2 regions of the Streptomyces sp. BF23-19 genome follow, and region 1 is predicted to be linked to the other one. Evidence: riboswitches for the same ligand, from Rfam matches in the RefSeq annotation. Region 1 holds a riboswitch; the other holds the start of a gene.

Region 1 (11,524 bases):
GCGATGCCGATGGGGCAGGCGCGGCGGCTCTGCCCGAACGGCGCGTACCTGATCCCCCGCTTCAGTCTCTACCGGCAGGTCAGCGACGTGGTGATGGCCCTGTTGCGCGAGCTGTCGCCCCTGGTGGAGCCGCTGAGCCTGGACGAGGCCTTCGTGGACCTGGAGGCGGGCGGGGTGGCCTTCGACTCGCGCGGCGCGCGGGAGACGGGGGAGCGGCTGCGGGCGGACATCCGGGCCGCCACAGGGCTCAGCGGGTCGGTGGGCCTGGCCGGGTCCAAGATGCTGGCCAAGGTGGCCTCCGAGGAGGCCAAGCCGGCCGGGCTGCTGCTGATCGAGCCGGGGACGGAGCGAGAGCTGCTCGCGCCGATGTCGGTACGGACCCTGCCCGGGGTGGGGCCGGCCACGGGCGAGCACCTGCGCCGGGCCGGGATCACCACGGTGGGGGAGCTGGCGGAGGCCGGGGAGGACGAGCTGGTCCGGATGGTCGGCCGCTCGGCCGGTGCCGGGCTGTACCGGATGGCGCTCGGACTGGACGACCGGCCGGTGGTCGCGGAGCGGGACGCGAAGTCGGTGTCGGTCGAGGACACCTTCGACGTGGATTTGCACGACCGGGTCAGGATCCGCGGCGAGGTGCAGCGGCTCGCCGACCGGTGCGTGCGGCGGCTGCGGGATTCGGGGCACTCAGGACGCACCATCGTGCTCAAGGTGCGCCGGTACGACTTCTCCACGCTGACCCGGTCCGAGACCCTGCGGGGGCCCACGGACGACCCGGCGGTGGTGCGGGAGGCGGCGGCGCGGCTTTTGGAGGGTGTGGACACCACGGGCGGGGTGCGACTGCTGGGGGTCGGGGTGAGCGGCCTGGCGGACTACACGCAGGAGGACCTGTTCGCGCAGTCGCTCGCCGCTGAGCCGGACGGGGCGGACGGGACGGGCGGGGCCGATGTGGCCGACAGGACGGGCAGGACGGGCAGGACGGACGGGGCCGGAGAGGGAGCTGTGGCGGCCGGTGCGGCCGAGGTGGAGGCCGAGGGTCCCCACGGGGCCGCGGAGCCGCCCGGGGAGCCGGAGCAGGCCCCCGAAAGGCGCTGGACGGCCGGGAGCGACGTACGGCATGCCGTGTACGGGCCCGGATGGGTGCAGGGCAGCGGGGTCGGGCGGGTGACCGTGCGATTCGAGCAGCCCGGATCGGAGCCCGGCCGGGTGCGAACCTTCCGGGTGGACGACCCCGAGCTGGAGCCGTCCGATCCGCTGCCGCTGGTGGGGGACGGACCCGAGGGAAAGCCCTGAGGGACGGACCCGAGGGAAAGCCTTGAGGGACAGCCTTGTGGGAGGGCCCGGCTCCGCTCAGCTCTCGTCACCCGCCAGGCGGCCGAAGTCGCGGTTGAAGTCCGTCGGCAGGGTCGTGTCCAGTCCGTAGTGGTGGTAGAGCTGCAACTCCTGTTCCGGGGAGAGGTGGCGCCCGACACCGAAGTCCGGGGCGTCCCTGATCAGGGCGCGTTCGAAGGGCACCCGCAGGGTGTCGCCCACCAGCTCGCTCGGCTCCAGAGGAACGAACGCGTCCCGGCTGAAGAGCCCCGTCCGGACCGCGGCCCATTCCGGGACGCCCGTGGCATCGTCGAGGTAGACCTCGTCGATCGTGCCGATCTTGGTGCCGTTGCGGTCGAACGCCTTGCGGCCGATCAGGCTGCGCGGATCGATGTCGGTCTGCACGGTCCCTCCAAAAGGTCGCAACTGCTCCGTAATGACTACAGAAGTGCATATTCGCAGCGGAGGCCACTCGGGGAGGGTCCAGATCCTCGCTGGTACGCTGGTGAACGGCTGTCGACCCTGTGCGGGAGAGTCCTCCGAGTGAACAAGACGGAGGCGCCGAAGGAGCAAATCCTCCCCGGAATCTCTCAGGCATACGTACCGCACGGACGAGGCCACTCTGGAAAGCAGGGCGGGTACCGGGCGCAGTGCCGGTCCCCCTCCTCACCGACGGTGAAAGCCGGATCCTCGGGAGACCCCCGTGACTCCGGTGAAACTCTCAGGTGCAGATGACAGAGGGGGAGGCCGTCCGGGTGCCCGCGCCGTGGTGCCCCTCGCAGGTCATACGACCAGGAGGCCTCCGTACATGACCGCCAACCGCATTCCGCTCTCCCAGCTGGAGCGAGGCATCCCCTTCGAACAGCGCCACATCGGCCCGGATGCCGAGGCGCAGGCGAAGATGCTCGCCCAGGTGGGCTATGGCTCCCTGGACGAACTGACCGCTGCCGCGGTCCCGGATGTGATCAAGACCGCCGAGGCGCTCGACCTGCCCGAGGCGCGTACCGAGGCCGAGGTGCTGGCCGAGCTGCGTTCGCTGGCCGACCGTAACCAGGTCCTCTCCCCGATGATCGGTCTCGGCTACTACGGGACCTTCACGCCGCCGGTGATCCTCCGCAACGTCATGGAGAACCCGGCCTGGTACACGGCGTACACGCCCTACCAGCCGGAGATCTCCCAGGGCCGCCTCGAGGCGCTCCTGAACTTCCAGACGGTCGTCGCCGAGCTGACCGGGCTGCCGACCTCGGGCGCCTCGCTGCTCGACGAGGGCACCGCGGCCGCCGAGGCCATGACCCTGGCCCGCCGCGTGGGCAAGTCCAAGGGCAACGTCTTCCTGGTGGACGCCGACGCGCTGCCGCAGACCATCGCCGTCATCGAGACCCGCGCCGAGCCGATCGGCATCGAGGTCGTCGTCGCCGACCTGTCCGCCGGTATCCCGGCCGAGGTCGCCGAGCGCGGCATCTACGGTGTCCTGGTCCAGTACCCGGGTGCCTCCGGTGCCGTCCGGGACATCAAGCCGGTCATCGACCAGGCCCACGAGCTCGGCGCCGTCGTCGCCGTCGCCGCGGACCTGCTCGCGCTGACCCTGCTGACCTCCCCGGGTTCGCTCGGCGCGGACATCGCCGTCGGCACCACCCAGCGCTTCGGCGTCCCGATGGGCTTCGGCGGACCGCACGCCGGCTACATGGCCGTCCAGGACAAGCACGCCCGCTCGCTGCCCGGCCGCCTCGTCGGCGTCTCCGTGGACGCGGACGGCAACAAGGCCTACCGCCTCGCGCTCCAGACCCGCGAGCAGCACATCCGCCGTGAGAAGGCCACCAGCAACATCTGTACCGCTCAGGTGCTGCTCGCCGTCATGGCCGGCATGTACGCCGTCTACCACGGCCCGGACGGCCTGCGGACGATCGCGAACCGCACCCACCGCTACGCCGCGCTGCTCGCCGCCGGTCTGACGGCCGGCGGGGTCGAGATCGTGCACGGCTCGTACTTCGACACCATCACCGCCCGCGTCCCGGGCCGTGCCGCCGAGGTCGTCGCCGCCGCCCGCGAGGGCGGGGTCAACCTGTTCCAGGTCGACGCCGACCTCGTCTCGGTCGCCTGCGACGAGACCACCCTGCGCGCCGACATCGAGGCCGTCTGGGCCGCCTTCGGCGTCACCGCCGAGATCGAGGCGCTCGACGAGACCACGGCCGACACGCTGCCCGAGGGCCTGCTGCGCTCGGACGCGTACCTGACGCACCCGGTCTTCCACCAGCACCGCTCCGAGACCGCGATGCTGCGCTACCTGCGCAAGCTCTCGGACAAGGACTACGCGCTGGACCGCGGCATGATCCCGCTGGGCTCCTGCACCATGAAGCTCAACGCGACCACCGAGATGGAGCCGGTGACCTGGCCCGAGTTCGGTCAGCTGCACCCCTTCGCGCCGGCGGAGCAGGCCGAGGGCTACCTCACGCTCATCAACGAGCTGGAGGAACGTCTCTGCGAGGTGACCGGCTACGACAAGGTCTCCATCCAGCCGAACGCCGGCTCCCAGGGTGAGCTCGCCGGTCTGCTGGCCGTCCGCGCCTACCACCGCGCGAACGGTGACGAGCAGCGCACCGTCTGCCTGATCCCGTCCTCCGCGCACGGCACCAACGCCGCCAGCGCCGTGATGGCCGGTATGAAGGTCGTCGTCGTCAAGACCGCCGACGACGGCGAGGTGGACGCGGCCGACCTGCGCGCCAAGATCGAGCAGCACCGCGACGAGCTCGCCGTGCTGATGATCACCTACCCCTCGACGCACGGTGTGTTCGAGGAGCACGTCGCCGACATCTGCGCCCAGGTGCACGAGGCCGGCGGCCAGGTCTACGTCGACGGCGCCAACCTGAACGCCCTGGTGGGCCTGGCCAAGCCGGGTCACTTCGGCGGCGACGTCTCGCACCTGAACCTGCACAAGACCTTCTGCATCCCGCACGGCGGCGGCGGTCCGGGCGTCGGCCCGGTCGGTGTCCGAGCGCACCTGGCCCCGTACCTGCCGAACCACCCGCTGCAGCCCGCCGCGGGACCGGAGACCGGCGTCGGCCCGATCTCGGCCGCTCCGTGGGGTTCGGCGGGCATCCTGCCGATCTCGTGGTCGTACGTGCGCCTGATGGGTGGCGAGGGCCTCAAGCGCGCCACCCAGGTGGCGGTGCTCGGTGCCAACTACATCGCCAAGCGCCTGGAGCCGCACTACCCGGTGCTCTACACCGGCCCGGGCAACCTGGTCGCGCACGAGTGCATCATCGACCTGCGGCCGCTGTCGAAGGCCACGGGCGTGAGCGTGGACGACATCGCCAAGCGTCTGATCGACTACGGCTTCCACGCGCCGACCATGTCCTTCCCGGTCGCCGGCACGCTGATGATCGAGCCGACGGAGTCCGAGGACCTCGCCGAGATCGACCGCTTCTGCGACGCGATGATCGCCATCCGCGGCGAGATCGAGCGGGTCGCGGGCGGCGAGTGGCCGGTGGACGACAACCCGCTGGCCAACTCCCCGCACACCGCGGCGGCGCTGGGCGGCGAGTGGAACCACCCGTACACCCGGGACGAGGCCGTCTTCCCGGGCGGGGTCACGGCCGCCGAGAAGTACTGGCCGCCGGTGCGCCGCATCGACGGTGCGTTCGGCGACCGCAACCTGGTGTGCTCCTGCCCGCCGCTTGACGAGTACGACGCCTGACATGAGTAAGGGGCCGGTCCGGGAGGAGTCTCCCGGACCGGCCCCTTCGTCGTTCTACCGGCGGCCGGACAGCTCGATCGCCTAGGCCGCCGCGAGCGGGCGGTGCGGGGCGATGATCTGGCCGTCCGGCAGCAGTTCACCGGTGTCCTCGAAGAGCAGGACGCCATTGCACAGCAGGCTCCAGCCCTGCTCCGGGTGGTTGGCCACCGGGCGTGCGGCCTCCCGGTCGGCGGATTCGGCTGACGGGCAGGCTGGCTGGTGCTGGCACATGGATGCGTTCTTTCGCTGCGGTGTGGTCTGTGTGCTACGGCTCGATGCGTGATTCATGGCCGTCCCCCTGGGTCATCCCCGCACCCGCGGGGAGCGTGTCATCAGTCTTCCCCCATGACAGCTGCTTCGCAGGTATTTCCCTGCAGCTGTCCTCACAGATTGATGACGCATCACTCGTGCGGGCGGTTCAGGCCAACTCCCCTGTCATTTCGGATGGTTCGCAAGTGGCCCGGAGGGACTAGGTCGAATGGGTGATTCGGGTCAGGCGGCTGGCGCGGCCAGGGAGGAGGGCGCCGCCGTCGGTGCCGGGGTCAGCCGACGGGTCAGTACGGGCAACAGCTCGGAGACCGGATGCGGCCGGTGCGCGGCGATGCCGGGCGGGGCCGGGGCGAGGGGCACCAGCAGGTCCTCGCCGGCCGGCAGCCCGGCGGCGGCGTCCGCACCCACCGCCCCGTGCAGCCACAGGGTCAGCATGTAGAGCTCCGGTACCGACAGCAGTCGTGGCTGGTAGCCGGTCGTGAGGGACTCCGCCTGGCGCAGGGCGCGTTCGGTGGCCGCGACGTAGGGGCCCTCGAAGAAATGGGAGAAGACCCAGCCGTCGGGAGTCAGCCGGGTGTCGGCCGCCGCGACGTAGCGGTCCCCGCTGCGGATCAGGAACCGCCAGCCCGTGAGCCGGGTACGCGGCGGCCTGCCGCCGGCCGCGAGGTTGGACATGCCCAACCGGTCGAGGACGTGGACCGGAAGGGGGAGTTCGGCGGTCAGCGGCCCCTGGATCGCACGCAGGGCCGGGGTGTGCGCCTCGTGGACGGCGGTGGGGGAACCGAGTGCCGCGAGGACGCTGCGCAGGGCGGGCGCGGGAGCCGGAGGGACATGCAGCGGCATGGTGGGTCGCCTCTCACTTGGGAGACCGGTGGAACGGGGGCAGGTGCGGACTCGCATTCTGGGGCCAGAGGGGGGCCGAGGGGCAATGGCCGCGCGCCAACTCTCTGCCTCGTTTGCGGAGTTTATACGACATGTGTTCACACAGTGTTTCGGCTAGCTGTCCCGCCTATTGCCGGCAAGGCGCTAACCGGACCCGCTGACATGGCATTCATGCCGGATGCACGCGAACATGTCGCGCTGACCTCGGAGGTTACCGGACGGGGGCTCGGCTGGAAAGCGTCGGTTATCCGAACAAGGCAAAGTCGGGGCGGAATTTGCATAGCGCGACTTGCCAGGTGAATGTGCCGAAGCGCCCTTCGGCCAAACCGGCGCGCGCTCCTCGCCACGCACGCCCCTCGGGCGTTATGGATCACGCTGCCGGGGCATCATCGACCGTAACGCGCGCCTGGGTGTCACGGGCCAGGCCCACTCGAGGAGGGACGCTTCGATGGGGGAGAAGGTCGTGGCAGGCGGATTCGACCTGTCCGATCGGCAGCGGTATCGAAGGAAGCTCCACGAGTGTCTGGAGGGACTGGAGCGGCTCCTGGCGGAGAAGAGGTTCGATCGCCCCAAGAACATGATGGGACTGGAGATCGAGCTGAATCTCGCGGGTGCCGACGGGATGCCGAGAATGGTGAATGCCCAGGTGCTGGAGCGGATTGCGAGCACCGATTTCCAGACCGAACTGGGAATGTTCAATCTGGAGGTGAACGTCCTTCCGCACCGGCTCGGCGGCCGGGTATTCGACCAGCTCGCCGAGGAACTCAGCGCCGGGCTCGGCTATGCCCACAGGCAGGCCGCGGAGATCGACGCCGGGGTGGTGATGATCGGCATTCTGCCGACGATCTCCCGCGCGGACCTGGTCACCGCGAACCTCTCGGCGGTGGACCGCTACTCGCTGCTCAACGAGCAGATCCTGATGATGCGCGGGGAGGACTTCACGCTCGACATCGACGGCGTCGAACGGCTGATCTGGACCTCCGGGTCGATCGTGCCGGAGGCCGCCTGCACTTCCGTACAACTGCATCTGCAGGTGACCCCGGCGCGGTTCTCGGCGGTGTGGAACGCGGCGCAGGCGGTGGCCGCGGTACAGATAGCCGTAGGCGCCAACTCGCCCTTCCTGTTCGGGCGTGAGTTGTGGCGGGAGTCGCGGCCGCCGCTGTTCACGCAGGCCACCGACACCAGGCCGCCCGAGCTCCAGGCGCAGGGCGTGCGGCCGCGCACCTGGTTCGGGGAGCGGTGGGTGGACTCGGCGTACGAGCTCTTCGCCGAGAACGTCCGCTACTTCCCCGCCCTGCTGCCGATATGCGACGAGGAGGACCCCCTGCGGGTGCTGGCCGAGGGCGGGGTGCCGGGGTTGCAGGAGCTGGTCCTGCACAACGGCACCGTCTACCGGTGGAACCGGCCCGTGTACGGGGTCGCCGACGGGGTGCCGCACCTGCGGGTGGAGAATCGGGTGCTGCCGGCCGGGCCCACCGTCGCCGACGTCGTCGCCAACGCCGCCTTCTACTACGGGCTCGTACGCACCCTCGCGGACGAACCGCGACCGGTGTGGACCCGGCTGCCCTTCGCCGAGGCGGAGGCGAACTTCGACGCGGCCTGCCGGTACGGGATCGACGCGCGGCTGCGGTGGCCGCGCCGGGGCCGGGCCGGGGGGCTGGCGAGCGTGCCCGCCGTCCGGCTGGTCCTGGACGAGCTGCTGCCGATGGCGGCGGCGGGGCTGGACGCCTGGGGCATCGAGCCCGCGGACCGGGACCACTACCTCGGCATCATCGAGGAGCGCTGCCGGCGCCGGGTGAACGGGGCGACCTGGCAGGTGGACACCTACCACCGGGCGCTCGCCGCCGGACTGGAGCGGGACGAGGCGCTGGCGGCGACGACCCGGCGGTACACGGAGCTGATGCACAAGGGCGACCCGGTGCACACCTGGCCGGTGGGCTTGGCGGAGGAGGTGAGCGCCTCGGTGCCCGTCGCCCGCTGACCGGCCGCGCGCCCGAGACCGTCCCGCGATCCCCGTGATCCCGGTGATCCCCGTGATCCCGGTGATGGCCCCGCAGTGATCCACCCGGTCCGCCGAGGAGGCAGTATGGGGTGATCGCAACGGGATGGCAGGACGGAGTCGGGCGTGCGGACGGAGCCGGAGCCGGTGTTCTTGGAACTGGACGAGGACGGGCGGCGGAGCCTGCTGCGCACCGAGACGCTGCTCGTCCTCGCGCTGTCGCTGGGCGCGAGCGGGGTCTCGGCGCTGATCAGCTTCATCGGCTCGCTCACCAAGCCCGGCGGCCTCAAGGACCAGGCGGCCACGCTCAACGGCTCCTACGCCCCGGGCCGGCCCTGGCTGGACCTCGCCTGGCAGCTGTTCGGCATCGCGAGCGCCCTGGTGCCCGTACTGCTGGTGGCGCACCTGCTGACCCGTGAGGGCGCTCCCGGGCTGCGGGTACTGGGCTTCGACCGCACCCGCCCCTGGTGGGACCTGGGCCGGGGTGCCCTCGTCGCGGCCGGGATCGGCAGCGCCGGGCTGGCCTTCTACCTGGGAGCCCGGGCCGGCGGTTTCAACCTCACGGTGGTGCCCGAGGCGCTGCCCGACGTGTGGTGGAAGTTCCCCGTACTGATCCTCTCCGCACTGCAGAACGCCGTCGTGGAGGAGATCATCGTGCTGGCCTACCTGCTGCGCCGGCTGGGCCAACTGGGGTGGTCGCCGATGGCCGCGCTGCTGGCCAGCTCGGTGCTGCGCGGCTCGTACCACCTCTACCAGGGCATCGGCGGCTTCATCGGCAACGTGGTGATGGGCGTCGTCTTCGTCCTCGCCTACCGGCGCTGGGGCAGGGTGGGACCGCTCGTCGTCGCGCACGCGCTCCTCGACCTCGTGGCCTTCGGCGGTTACGCCCTGCTCGCGGGCAAGGTGGGCTGGCTGCCGACACCGTGACCCGGCGCGGGGCCACCCGATCGGCCCTTCCGGGCGGTGGCGGGCGTCGGGGCGGTGCGACGCTGGAGGCGAGCAAGGAGGCGCGCCCGGTGGCTCTTCTGGACACCTTGGTACCGTTCGCGCCCTTCTTCGTGCCCGTGGTCACCGGCCTGGTGGGCGGCATCAGCCTCCTCATCCGCGACCGCCGCGAGGCGCGCAGCACGGACCACCACTACCGCAGGCGCCTGGAGAAGGCCCAGCTGGAGATCCAGTTCCTCTCGGGCTGGATCCAGGCCAAGCAGGCGGCGCCGACCGACTCCGTGCCGGAACCGGAGCCGGGGCGCTGGCTGGACGAGTGCTACGCGTCGGTGCGCCGGGCCAAGGCGGACACGGGCGGCCGCCACCGGACCGGGCCGGTCACCCTGCGGCGCCTGCTGCTGCTGGGGGAACTGAGCGGCCCGGCGAAGACCGTGCGGGTCGTCTACTGGATCTCCCTCGTCCTGTTCAACGCGGCGCTCGCGTGGTCGGTGAACGTGCTCATCGCCGGCGTACCCGGGTTCATCCATGAGGAAGGCGCCTCCGAGGCCGAGGAGATCGCCTCCTATCTGGGGCTGGCGGGCGTCCTCTTCGTCGTGTCGGCCGCCCTGTGGGGATGGACGGTGCACCTGGGCACGGCCGAGCCGACACAGGTCTACCGCAAGCGGATCGACTCGGCCGCCTGGGTGGAGCACGAGGAGAAGCGGCGGACCGCCGCCCGCGCGAAGGCCGATGCGAAGGCCGATGCGAAGGCACGGAGGGCGGCGCGGTCGAAGGGCGACGGGGGCGGGCACGCGGGCTGAGCCGACCCGGGCGGTCCCGCGTCCGTGCCCCCGGGTCACCCCGTCGGTCAGGCGGCGGGCGGCGACGCGAGAAGTTCGCCGTCGACGACGGTGACCGCCCGGCCGGTCAGCAGGGTGCGGTCGCCCGCCAGGGTCACCCGTACGAGACCGCGCCGCGCGCCGCCCTGGAGGCCGGTCAGCTCGGTGCGGCCCAGCCGCTCCGCCCAGAACGGGGCGAGTGCGGTGTGGGCGCTTCCGGTGACCGGGTCCTCGTCGATCCCGAAGGCGGGGAAGAAGCCGCGGGAGACGAAGTCGTACCCGAGGGAGGGATCCTCGGCGGGCGCGGTGACGATCACACCCCGCCGGGCGAATGCGCGCAGGGCCGCGTGGTCCGGCTCCAGCTCGCGGACGGTCTTCTCGTCGGCGAGCTCGACGACGAGGTCGCCGACGTGGGCGGGGGGGTCGGGCACGGAGAGGATCGGGGGGCCGCCGAGGGCGTGGTCCACGGCGGCCGGCGCCGGCACCGGGGTGAGCGAGGACGTCGGGAAGTCCATGGTGATCGTGCCGTCCTCGGCCGTCTCGGCGGTCAGGATGCCGCAGCGGGCGGAGAAACGGATCAGTCCCGTGGCGAGGCCGTTGGTGGCCAGTACGTGCGCGGTCGCGAGGGTGGCGTGGCCGCACATGTCGACCTCGGCGGCCGGGGTGAACCAGCGCAGCGCCCAGTCGGCGTCCCCGCCGGGCGGCAGGGGGTGGGCGAACGCGGTCTCGGAGAGGTTCATCTCGCAGGCGACCTGCTGGAGCCAGGCGTCCGTGGGGAACGCGGTGTCGAGGAGCAGGACTCCGGCGGGGTTCCCGTGGAAGGGACGGTCGGCGAAGGCGTCGACGATTCGGATGCGCATGTCCCGACGGTAGGACGGTTCCTTGATCGTCGACAAAGGCCAATCGGGGGTGACTGGCCCTGTCGGGTCAGGTCCGGCGGAGGGCCGGTGTCCCGAACTCCCGGCGTGTCACGGGTTCGTCGTGCCGAAGGGCTCGTCGTGCCGGCGTCGGCCGGCGGTGCCGTAGGACGATTCCGATGGGTTCCGATATATCGTTGACACATCGCGAGCCGTCGCCGATAGTGGAGGCATCGGACAACCGATGAACAGACGACAACGTGACGAAAGGAGCGCAGTCATGCGTTCACACGGACAGCACGGACACGACCACGGCCATGACCACGGACGGGGCCACGACCACTGCGGGCCCGATCGTCGGGAGGGTTTCATGGGGCGGCGCGCCGCCTTCGGCCCGTTCGGGCCGCCTTTCGGCGGAGGTCCCTTCGGTGGCCGCGGCGGACGCGGCGGACCGCGGGGCCGGGCCCGGCGCGGCGATGTGCGCGCCTCGATCCTGGCGCTGCTCGCCGACCGGCCGATGCACGGCTACGAGATGATCCAGGAGATCGGCGAGCGCAGTGGCGGGGCCTGGAAGCCCAGCCCGGGTTCGGTCTACCCGACCCTGCAGCTGCTCGAGGACGAGGGGCTCATCACGAGTGCGAGCGAGGGCGGCAAGAAGCTGTTCACGCTCACCGAGGCGGGCCGCACCGAGGCCGAGTCGGGTCCGGACGCCCCC
Region 2 (11,524 bases), on a different contig from region 1:
GGAGGAGGAGGGACCGATACCGATGGAGAAGAGATCGAAGACGGAGATGGCCACGGTGGCGGACTCCCTTGTCTGCTCGTGGGGTGGGAGGGGGCAGGAGAGGAGAAGTGGATTATTCGGATTTTGTCCGGCAGTCGAGCTTAACGCGGCGGAGTGAACGTCTCGGCAGCCGGACGAGGTGGGAAGTATTACGCGGACGGGTCGGCCGGGTGTCGGCCGGTGACCCGTGGCCGGGCCCGGGTCCCGGCCGGGTGATCGACCGGGCCGGTACGGCCGGGGGCGAGGCGTGCGCCGGTGCGGGGCGCCGCGGTCGCCGGGAGGGGGCGGGGCGGGGGCGATCACTGCTTGCGACCGGGTCGAGCGGTCGCGGGCCCCGGTCATGAGAAGGGCCCGGCCTGTGCGGTGACAAGGCCGGGCCCTTCCGTGGCCGTCGGCCGGACGCCGGTTAGAGCGTCGGGTAGAGCGGGAACTTCGCGGCGAGCGCGGAGACGCGAGCCTTCAGGGCCTCGCTGTCGTACGCGGGCTTCAGCGCCTGGGCGATGATCTCGGCGACCTCGGTGAAGGCCTCGGCGTCGAAACCGCGGGTGGCCAGCGCCGGCGTACCGATCCGCAGACCCGAGGTGACCATCGGGGGCCGCGGGTCGTTCGGGATGGCGTTGCGGTTGACCGTGATGCCCACCTCGTGGAGGCGGTCCTCGGCCTGCTGACCGTCCAGCTCCGAGTTGCGCAGGTCGACCAGGACCAGGTGCACGTCGGTGCCACCGGTGAGGACGTCCACGCCCACGGCCTTGACGTCGTCCTGGACCAGGCGGGCGGCGAGGATCTTCGCACCTTCCAGGGTGCGCTCCTGGCGCTCCTTGAACTCGGGCGAGGCCGCGATCTTGAAGGAGACGGCCTTGGCCGCGATCACGTGCTCCAACGGGCCGCCCTGCTGACCCGGGAAGACCGCGGAGTTGATCTTCTTGGCCAGCTCCTGCGTCGACAGGATCACACCGCCGCGCGGACCACCGAGGGTCTTGTGCGTGGTGGTGGTGACGACGTGGGCGTGCGGCACCGGGTTCGGGTGCAGACCCGCGGCGACCAGGCCGGCGAAGTGCGCCATGTCGACCATCAGGTACGCGCCGACCTCGTCCGCGATGCGGCGGAAGGCGGCGAAGTCCAGCTGGCGCGGGTAGGCGGACCAGCCGGCGACGATCAGCTGCGGCTTGGACTCCTTGGCGAGGCGCTCGACCTCGGCCATGTCGACCTCACCGGTCTCGTCGACGTGGTACGGGACCACGTTGTAGAGCTTGCCGGAGAAGTTGATCTTCATGCCGTGGGTCAGGTGACCGCCGTGGGCCAGGTTCAGGCCCATGATCGTGTCGCCCGGCTTCAGCAGCGCGAACATCGCGGCGGCGTTGGCCTGCGCACCGGAGTGCGGCTGGACGTTCGCGGCCTCGGCGCCGAACAGCGCCTTGATGCGGTCGATCGCGATCTGCTCGACGACGTCGACGTGCTCGCAGCCACCGTAGTAACGGCGGCCCGGGTAGCCCTCGGCGTACTTGTTGGTCAGGACCGAGCCCTGGGCCTCCATGACGGCGACCGGAGCGAAGTTCTCCGACGCGATCATTTCCAGGGTCGACTGCTGGCGCACGAGCTCGGCGTCGACGGCGGCGGCGACGTCCGGGTCGAGCTCGTGCAGAGGGGTGTTGAGAACAGACATCAGGATCCCCTGGGGTGTCAGTTGTCGGAGTGGGTGAGCGCGGCGTACTCCTCGGCGGAGAGCAGGTCGTCCGGCTCCGCCGAGACGCGCACCTTGAACAGCCAGCCACCCTCGAACGGTGCGGTGTTCACGAGCGCCGGGTCCTCCACGACGTCCTGGTTGGCCTCGACGACCTCACCGGTCACGGGGGAGTACAGGTCGCTGACCGACTTGGTCGACTCAAGCTCGCCACAGGTCTCGCCCGCGGTCACCGTGTCGCCGACCTCGGGGAGCTGGGCGTAGACGACGTCACCGAGCGCGTTGGCCGCGAACTCCGTGATGCCGACCGTCGCGACGCCGTCCTCGGCGGTCGACAGCCACTCGTGCTCCTTGCTGTAACGCAGCTGCTGGGGGTTGCTCATGACCTGATTCTCCTGGATGCGGGGGAGTGGATACGAACTGCGGTCTTGGGTACTGAGACGGCGCCGTACGGTTTCCCGGACGGCGGACGTGGTGCGTGGGGCTACTTCTGCCGCTTGTAGAACGGCAGCGCCACGACCTCGTACGGCTCATGCGTACCGCGAATGTCGACGCCGACGCCGGACGTGCCGGGCGCGGCGTGCGCCGCGTCCACGTACGCCATCGCGAGCGGCTTGCCCAGCGTCGGGGACGGGGCGCCGGAAGTGACCTCGCCGATGACCTGACCGTCGGCGACGACCGGGAACCCGGCGCGCGGGACGCGGCGGCCCTCGGCGATCAGACCGACCAACTTGCGCGGGGGGTTGGTGGCGGCGCGCTCGGCGGCGGCCTCCAGCGCGGCGCGGCCGACGAAGTCCCCCTCCTTCTCGAACTTCACGACCCGACCCAGGCCCGCGTCGAACGGGGTGAGGGAGGTGGTCAGCTCGTGCCCGTACAGCGGCATGCCCGCTTCCAGGCGCAGGGTGTCGCGGCAGGACAGGCCGGCCGGGACCAGGCCGACGCCCTCGCCCGCCTTGGTCAGCGCCTGCCACAGCTCCACGGCGTGCTCGGGGGCGACGAACAGCTCGAAGCCGTCCTCGCCCGTGTAGCCCGTACGCGCGATCAGCGCGGGCACGCCCGCGACGGTGCCCGGCAGGCCGGCGTAGTACTTCAGGCCGTCCAGGTCGGCGTCGGTCAGGGAGGCCAGGATGCCGGGGGACTCGGGGCCCTGCACCGCGATCAGCGCGTACGCGTCACGGTCGTCGCGGACCTCGGTGTCGAAGCCGGCGGCGCGCTCGGTCAGGGCGTCCAGGACGACCTGGGCGTTGGAGGCGTTGGCGACGACCATGTACTCGGTCTCGCCGAGGCGGTAGACGATCAGGTCGTCGACGATCCCGCCGTCCTCCTGACAGATGTGCGTGTAGCGGGCGCGGCCGACGCCGACGGTGGAGATGTTGCCGACCAGCGCGTAGTCCAGGGCCTTCACGGCCTCCGGGCCGGTCAGCGTGATCTCGCCCATGTGGGAGAGGTCGAAGAGACCGGCCTTGGTCCGTACGGCGTTGTGCTCGTCGCGCTCGCTGGCGTACCGCAGCGGCATGTCCCAGCCCGCGAAATCGGTCATGGTCGCACCGAGCGAGCGGTGCAGCGCATCGAGGGCGGTCAGGCGGGGGGCAGTGCTCATGGGTGTGGCTCCCGGGTCCCAGGGCATCGACATGACATGACGAGGACGTTCCTCCCCATCTGTCATCGGAACCTGAGAGGTTCGCCGAGAGTTCCGCCGATCGATCGATCGCCGGTTCTTCTCATCGACTTGCACCTTGGGTGGAGCTGCGCAGCAGCTCGCTTTTCAGATCTGCCTCATCCACGCGGTACGGGGCCTGAGAGATTCAAGGGAGGTTCTTGCTCCTTCGGCGCCCGCGCACGGCCTTGCGGCGTGCCGGGACTCTCCCGCGCGGATTCAAGCGGCCGGTATGCAGTTGGTCCAGATGGCGCACATCATTGCACGCCATGCCCGAGATCGGGCGGCGGGGTCCGAAAGTTCGTACGGCCCTCCGAAGGGCCCGACCGGAACCGGGGCCGCCGGATTACCGTCTCTTTACACTCAGTGGGCAAGGGTCCTGGTGACCCGAATCGGGGGAGGCGAACACTGTGCGGAGATTCGGAGTGGTGACGACGACGGGAACCGTGGAGGCGGTGCCGACGCAGCGCGGCGCGCGCGGGCGCGGGAGGGTGGCCCAGACCGGCCTCGGCCTCGTACGTGACCTGCGCGGACCGGCCGCGCCCGCCGCGCACCGGCTCGGCTTCGCGGCCGGTGACATCGTCGTGGTGTCCGGTCTGCCCGGCGGCGGCAAGAGCACGCTGATCAAGCGGGCGCCCGCCGAGGGCGGGGCGGTGGACTCCCAGGACACCCGTGAGCGCTGGGAGCGCCGCATGCCCGCGGCGCTGCCGTACGCGGTGTACCGCCCGCTGGTGCGCGCCGCGCACTACTGGGGGCTGTGGCGGATCCTGCGCTCCGGGGCCTCCGTGGTCGTCCACGACTGCGGCACGCAGACCTGGGTACGCGGCCTGCTGGCGGCCGCCGCGCGCCGCCGGGGCCGGGCGCTGCACCTGCTCCTGCTGGACAGCAGCCCCGAGGAGGCCCTCTCCGGGCAGGTCGCGCGCGGCCGCCGGGTCTCCGCCTACGCCTTCGCCCGCCACCGCGGCGCGGTGACCCGGCTGCTCCGCGAGGCCGAGACGGGCCGCCCGCCCGCCGGGTGCGCCTCGGTGACCCTCCTGGACCGCCGCTCGGCCGCGACCGTGACCCGCATAGCCTTCAACGCCTGACCCGCCGGGTGCGGCGGTCCGGGCGGGCTCCGCCCGGACCGAAGCAAGCCCCGCCGGCGTTCGAGGCGCGGGGTTCGGGGGAGCCCCGGTCTTTTCGGCGCGGGCCGAACCCCGGCGACGCCGCGGCACACGAGGCCGGTAGCCTGCGGGGCGACACGCGCGGGATTCGGACAGAGGCAGGGGCACATGCAGGGCAGCGGCTGGCCGGGGAATGAGCTGGAGCAGGTGCTCGGGGCGGCGCTCGGGCAGCCGGACGCCGGGGGGCGGATCCTGGAGGTCCTCGGGCGCAGCCAGGTGTGGGTCCCCCTGCCGGGCGGGGGCGGCCCGACGACGGGCGCCCTCGACCTGCCCACCATGGACATCGGCGGGGCGGCGTACGTCCCCGTCTACAGCTCCGAGGCCCAGTTCCTCGCCTGCGTCGGCCCCGGCATGGACTTCGCGGTGGCTCCCGCCGTCGAGTTCGCCCGCGGCCTGCCCCCGCAGCTCGGTATCGCCCTCAACCCCGAGGGCGCCGTCGGCGTACCGCTGCCGCCGCCCGCCGTCGCGGAGCTCTGCCGCACCGGCCGGACCCCGCTCGACGGCCCGGCCACCGGCGGCCGGGTCCGGCTCTACGAGCCCGACTGGCAGGACGACCCGGTGGATTTCCTGGCCGCCGCCACCGAGGAGTTCCGGGCCACCGGGGTGGTCGCCGCCGCGCACCGCTGCCTCGCCAGCATCGAGGGCGGGGCGCCCCAGCTGTTCGTCGGTGTCCGCCTGGTGGGATGGGAATCCGAGACGCAGAGCGCGCCGATGGAGGCCCTCGAGCGGGCCCTGACCCGTGTCCCGCCGCCGTGGCCGGTGCAGTTGATCCTGCTGGACGCCGCCCAGGACCCGGTCACGGACTGGATTCGTGAGCGCGTACGCCCCTTCTACCTGCCGTAGGGCCGCTTAAGCTGGTTACATCTCCTGGCCGCACGCGCGACTGCCGGTTCGGAGGACACGCGTGGAGCGACGGGCGGACGAAGAGGGGTTCCGGGTGAGTGCGTCAGGCACGGCCGCGGCCGGGCAGGTCGAGCACATGATGCGCCAGGTGACTCCCGGGCGCTACGAGAGTTACGAGGCACTTCTGCACGCCCTCGCCGAGGGCAGGCTCTGGATGCTGCTCTGGCAGGGGCAGCCGGGTTCCCCGGACGCCCAGTACGGCGGTATGGAGGTCGAGAGCCTCGGTTACGCGCCCTGCGTCACCTCCCCCCAGGAGTTGGCCGCCAGCGGCTGGAACCGGGGCTACGAGGTGGTCACCGGGCGGGACATCGCCCGTGCGCTGTATCCCGACCGCTGGGGCCTGTGGCTCAACCCGCACGCCCAGGGCGGCGGCCTCGGCGTGCCCTGGGCCGACCTGCGCCGGATCGCCACCGGCCTGGACCGGATGCCGGCCGGCCCGCTGCGTCTGTCCGAGCCCGCGATCGAGCTCCCGCAGTTCTACGGGCTGCTGACCCAGCACGCGCACCGCACCCCGGCCGTGCGGTCGCTGCGCCGCGCGTGGGTGCAGCCCGCGCTCGGCTCCCCGTACCTCGCGGTCGGGCTGGATCTGTACGACGCCTCCGCGCCCGCGCTGGAATCCGTACGGGAGATGATGCGGCAGTCGGTCGGGGTGGTCCCCGAGGGGGTCCCGGTGTGCACGGTCGCACTCGGGGACGAGCACGACCCCGTCGCGATGTGGCTGCGCGCGCAGAGTCGCCCCTTCTACGACCGCGAGGGTCAGGCACCCACCTACTGACCCGTTCCGCGATTTCCGCATATCGAGACATCCGTCTTGAAGGCCGCACCGGTCCCCATCGGTGCGGCCTTCGGCTTATTCGGTGAATCCACCCAAGATCCATGCCCAAAAGGGCAGTTGGGCCAGATGTCCGTTCCGTGCCGAACGGGCGGTGTTTCACCGCTCAACAGATCCCGGGGTTCGGATAACGGAAGGTGTAGGCGTAGATCACGGTTGCGCATCACATCCCCGGGGGGTCTGGCGGGCGCTTGAGAGGGCGTTGAAGACTCCACCCCACCGAAGGCAGGTCCATCTCACAAACACCAGCTCTTCACGTGCACTTCCGGCACATTTCGTGCCGATCGCACCACCAGCGACGCCGATTGAACCAAGCCGCCACAGCGGCGGGCATGGGCCGACCGATGTCGGCCGAGAGGGGTCCCACCACGATGACGGCACCACTGCAGGACATGAGCGCGGCCGAGCCCGCGGCCGTGACCACCTCCGAGGTTCCGCGAAAGGCGATCGAGGGGCGCTCGCTCGGCCGTATCGCGTGGATCAGACTCAAGCGGGACAAGGTGGCGCTGGCCGGCGGCATGGTCGTGCTGCTGCTCGTGGTGCTGGCCATGCTCTCGCAGCCGATCCAGTGGATCTTCGGGCTGGACCCGGACGCCCTCCACCAGGACCTCATCGACCCGTCCCTGGCCACCCCCGTCGGCTCCTTCGGCGGCATCAGCTGGGACCACCCGCTCGGCGTGGAGCCGAAGTTCGGCCGCGACATCGCCACCCGCATCCTGGAAGGCTCCTGGGTCTCCCTGCTGGTCGCCTTCGGATCGACCGTGGTCTCGGTGTTCATCGGCTCCGTGCTCGGCATCATCGCCGGGTACTACGGAGGCTGGGCCGACACGGTGATCAGCCGCATGATGGACACCTTCCTCGCCTTCCCGCTGCTGCTCTTCGCGATCTCCATCTCGGCCGCCCTCCAGGGCGGGGCCTTCGGCCTCGACGGGCTGCCGCTGCACATCAGCGTGCTGATCTTCGTGATCGGCTTCTTCAGCTGGCCCTACATCGGACGCATCGTGCGCGGACAGACCCTGTCGCTGCGCGAGCGGGAGTTCGTCGACGCGGCCCGCAGCCTCGGAGCCCGCGGCCCCTTCATCGTCTTCCGGGAGCTCCTGCCGAACCTGGTGGCCCCGATCCTCGTCTACTCCACGCTGCTGATCCCGACCAACATCCTCTTCGAGGCCTCCCTGAGCTTCCTCGGCGTGGGTATCCAGCCGCCGCAGGCCTCATGGGGCGGAATGCTCAGCTCCGCCGTGGCCTACTACAAGGTCGACCCGATGTTCATGGTCGTCCCGGGCATGGCGATCTTCGTCACCGTGCTCGCCTTCAACCTCCTCGGCGACGGTCTGCGCGACGCCCTGGACCCCAAGAGCTCGCGCTGACCCTCCCGTTCCTCGGGCACCCGGCCGAGGCTCCGCCAGTACCCACCATCACTCCGAATCAGGGGGCATCACTCCGCCATGAGAAGCAGGTCGAGAACAGCCGCGGTGCTTGCCGCCGCCATCACCGTCGCCCTCACCGCCTCCGCCTGCAATGGTGGTGACAAGACCGGCGGTGACGACAAGTCGGCCGGCGCCAACGCCGCCGTCAAGGCCGTGGTCAACGCTTCGGACAAGAAGGGCGGGACGGTCGTCTACGAGGCGTCCGACACCCCCGACTCCTTCGACCCCGGCAACACGTACTACGGCTTCGTCTTCAACTTCAGCCGCCTGTACGCCCGTCCGCTGACCACCTTCGCGCCCGCCCCGGGCGCCGAGGGCAACAAGGTGGTCCCGGACCTCGCCGAGGGCCTCGGTACGCCGAGCGACGGCGGCGCGACCTGGACGTACAAGCTGCGCAAGGGCGTCAAGTACAGCGACGGCTCCCTGGTCACCTCCAAGGACGTCAAGTACGCGGTCGAGCGCAGCAACTTCGCGCGTGACGTGCACTCCAACGGCCCGAACTACCTCGCGCAGTACCTCAAGAACAACGAGACCCCGTACGAGGGCCCGTACAAGGACAAGTCCGAAACGGGACTGCAGTCCATCGAGACCCCCGACGACCAGACGATCGTCTTCAAGCTGAAGCAGCCCTTCGCCGAGTTCGACTACCTGCTCGCGAACCCGCAGTCGGCCCCCGTGCCGAAGGCCAAGGACAACGGCGCGGACTATGTGAAGAACATCGTCTCCTCGGGCTCGTACATGTTCGAGAGCTACGAGCACGACAAGCAGGCCGTCCTGGTCCGCAACCCCAACTGGGACGCCTCCACGGACCCGCTGCGCAAGCAGCTCCCGGAGAAGATCGTCGTCAAGCTGAAGGTCAACCAGGAGACGATCGACTCCAACCTGAAGGCCGGCAACACCCACATCGACATCGTCGGTAACGGTGTGGCCCAGCAGACCCAGACCGAGCTGCTGACCTCGAAGGACCCCAACACCGACAACGCCGAGGGTGGTCGCCTGGTCTACATGGCGATGAACACCAAGGTGGCACCCTTCGACAACGTGGAGTGCCGCAAGGCGGTCCAGTACGCGATCGACAAGGTGTCGGTGCAGACCGCCTTCGGCGGCCCGATCCGCGGCGCCATCGCCAGCACCGTCCTGCCGACCGACATCCCGGGTCACGTGGACTTCAACACGTACAAGACCCCCGATGACAAGGGCGACGAGGCCAAGGCCAAGGCCGCGCTGACCGCCTGCGGCCAGCCGAACGGCTTCGAGACCACCATCACCGCGCGCAACGACCGCGCCGGCGAGGTCGACATGGCCACGGCCATCCAGGCGTCCCTGAAGAAGATCGGGATCACGGTCAAGATCCAGCAGTTCCCGGCCGGCAAGTACTTCAGCGACTACGCGGGCGTCCCGAAGTTCACCGAGGACAACAAGATCGGCCTCATGATGATGCAGTGGGGCGCCGACTGGCCGAGCGGCTTCGGCTTCCTCCAGCAGGTCGTCCACGGTGACGCGATCAGCAAGACGGGCAACACCAACCTGTCGCAGCTGAACGACCCCGAGATCAACAAGATGCTGAACGACAACATCGCCAACACCGACTCCGCCGCCCGCGAGAAGGTCTACGGCGAGATCGACAAGAAGGTCATGGACCAGGCGGTCATCGTCCCCCTGACCTACTTCAAGGTCCTGCACTACCGCTCGCCCAAGCTCACCAACGTGGTCTCCAACCCGGCGTGGAGCGGTCAGTACGACTACCTCAACATCGGCCTGAAGTAACCCCGGACGTCAAGTCCTCAGGCAGTTCGACCCTCTCAGCCAGATCTGCCAGAACCGTGGAAGGCAGGTGAAGGCAGCAGTGCGCGCGCCGGTCCGTCCCGCGCCCCCGACCGGGGTGCGGGGCGGACCGGCGGACGCCGAAGCCGACCCCCGTGTTTGTGTACATCGTCCGGCGGCTGTTCGCCGCGGTGTTCCTGCTGCTCGTTGTCAGCGCGATCACCTTCGCGATCTTCTTCCTGCTGCCCCGGCTGGCCGGCGGCACGGCCGACTCGCTGGCCACCCAGTACGTGGGCAAGAACCCCTCGCCCGAGTCCATCGCCGCGGTCAAGAAGAACCTCGGTTTCGACCAGCCCCTGTACGCGCAGTACTGGGACTTCCTGCGGGGCATCTTCGCGGGCCGTGAGTTCAACTACGGCCCCGACCCCTCGCAGTGCAGTGCCCCCTGCCTCGGCTACTCCTTCAAGGACCACGTCGAGGTCTGGCCCGACATCGTCGCCCGGCTGCCCATCACCGCCTCCCTCACCCTGGGAGCGGCCGTCATCTGGCTGATCACCGGTGTGACCACGGGTGTGGTCTCGGCCCTGCGCCCGGGCTCGCTCTTCGACCGGCTCGCGATGGGCGTGGCCCTCGCCGGCGTCTCGCTGCCGATGTTCTTCACCGGCACGCTCTCGCTGGCCGTCTTCGTCTTCAACTGGCCCGTGTTCACCAATGTGTACGTGGACTTCTCCGAGGATCCGGCCGCCTGGTTCCAGGGGCTGGTCCTGCCCTGGTGCACGCTCGCCTTCCTCTACTCCGCGCTCTACGCCCGGCTCACCCGGGCCGGAATGCTGGAGACCATGAGCGAGGACTACATCCGCACCGCGCGCGCCAAGGGCCTGCGCGAACGGGTCGTCGTCACCCGCCACGGGCTGCGCTCCGCGCTGACCCCCATCGTGACCATCTTCGGCATGGACTTCGGGCTGCTCCTCGGCGGCGCCATCGTCACCGAGACGGTCTTCTCGTACCACGGCATCGGTGAGTACGCGTACCACGCCATCGCGGTGAACGACCTGCCGAAGATCCTCGGGGTGACCCTCTTCGCCGGAGCCTTCATCGTGCTGTGCAACCTGGTGGTGGACCTCGTCTACGCCATCATCGACCCGAGGGTGAGGCTGTCGTGACCGATCCGACTCCGAAGGGGAACGAGGCCGGCGAAGCCGGCGCCGACCGCGGCGCGCACACCGCCACCGCCACGGCCGTCGTGGCGGGACCGGGCGACGGCCCGCCCTCCGAGGCCTTCCTCGACGTACGCGACCTCAAGGTCCACTTCCCCACCGACGACGGCGTCGTCAAGTCGGTCGACGGGCTCTCCTTCCAGCTGGAGAAGGGCCGCACCCTCGGCATCGTGGGCGAGTCCGGCTCCGGCAAGTCCGTCACCTCGTTGGCCGTCATGGGCCTGCACCGGGCGAGCAACGCCAGCCGCTCCACCGTCGAGATGTCGGGCGAGATCTGGCTCGGCGGCAAGGAACTGCTGTCGGCCGACCCCGAGGAGGTGCGCCGGCTGCGGGGCCGCGACATGGCGATGATCTTCCAGGACCCGCTGAGCGCGCTGCACCCGTACTACACGATCGGCGCCCAGATCGTCGAGGCGTACCGCGTCCACAACGACGTCGACAAGAAGACGGCGCGCAAGCGGGCCGTCGAGATGCTCGACCGCGTGGGCATCCCCGAACCGGGCAAGCGCGTCGACGACTACCCGCACCAGTTCTCCGGCGGCATGCGTCAGCGCGCGATGATCGCGATGTCGCTGGTCAACAACCCCGACCTGCTGATCGCGGACGAGCCGACCACGGCCCTGGACGTCACCGTGCAGGCACAGATCCTGGACCTGATCCGCGATCTGCAGAAGGAGTTCGGCTCCGCCGTCATCATGATCACGCACGACCTCGGCGTCGTCGCGGAGATGGCCGACGAGATCCTCGTCATGTACGGCGGCCGGTGCGTCGAGCGGGGCACCGCCGAGAAGGTCTTCTACGAGCCCCGCCACCCCTACACCTGGGGCCTGTTGGGCTCGAT

The links. Region 1 has a riboswitch for glycine ahead of gcvP (aminomethyl-transferring glycine dehydrogenase). Riboswitches for the same ligand answer to the same signal wherever they lie in the genome.
Region 2: it holds a riboswitch for glycine, as region 1 does, so the genes downstream of both, gcvT (glycine cleavage system aminomethyltransferase GcvT) here and gcvP (aminomethyl-transferring glycine dehydrogenase) in region 1, are expected to answer to the same signal.

What each region holds. Positions count from the first base shown of each region.
Region 1 covers NZ_JBGBPT010000018.1:8,981-20,504, forward strand. Annotated here, with positions in the region: gene AB8A24_RS12970 (DNA polymerase IV) at 1-1,287, shown strand, start outside; gene AB8A24_RS12975 (PRC-barrel domain-containing protein) at 1,345-1,710, opposite strand; glycine riboswitch at 1,823-1,921, shown strand; gene gcvP (aminomethyl-transferring glycine dehydrogenase) at 2,114-4,999, shown strand; gene AB8A24_RS12985 (DUF5999 family protein) at 5,081-5,269, opposite strand; gene AB8A24_RS12990 (hypothetical protein) at 5,531-6,151, opposite strand; gene AB8A24_RS12995 (glutamate-cysteine ligase family protein) at 6,639-8,171, shown strand; gene AB8A24_RS13000 (CPBP family intramembrane glutamic endopeptidase) at 8,316-9,116, shown strand; gene AB8A24_RS13005 (hypothetical protein) at 9,206-9,934, shown strand; gene AB8A24_RS13010 (PhzF family phenazine biosynthesis protein) at 9,982-10,812, opposite strand; gene AB8A24_RS13015 (PadR family transcriptional regulator) at 11,090-11,524, shown strand, end outside.
Region 2 covers NZ_JBGBPT010000012.1:25,380-36,903, forward strand. Annotated here, with positions in the region: gene AB8A24_RS09640 (L-serine ammonia-lyase) at 1-54, opposite strand, end outside; gene glyA (serine hydroxymethyltransferase) at 446-1,702, opposite strand; gene gcvH (glycine cleavage system protein GcvH) at 1,720-2,103, opposite strand; gene gcvT (glycine cleavage system aminomethyltransferase GcvT) at 2,205-3,320, opposite strand; glycine riboswitch at 3,496-3,599, opposite strand; gene AB8A24_RS09660 (AAA family ATPase) at 3,806-4,462, shown strand; gene AB8A24_RS09665 (enhanced serine sensitivity protein SseB) at 4,649-5,383, shown strand; gene AB8A24_RS09670 (enhanced serine sensitivity protein SseB C-terminal domain-containing protein) at 5,478-6,218, shown strand; gene AB8A24_RS09675 (ABC transporter permease) at 6,647-7,642, shown strand; gene AB8A24_RS09680 (ABC transporter substrate-binding protein) at 7,721-9,469, shown strand; gene AB8A24_RS09685 (ABC transporter permease) at 9,622-10,629, shown strand; gene AB8A24_RS09690 (ABC transporter ATP-binding protein) at 10,710-11,524, shown strand, end outside.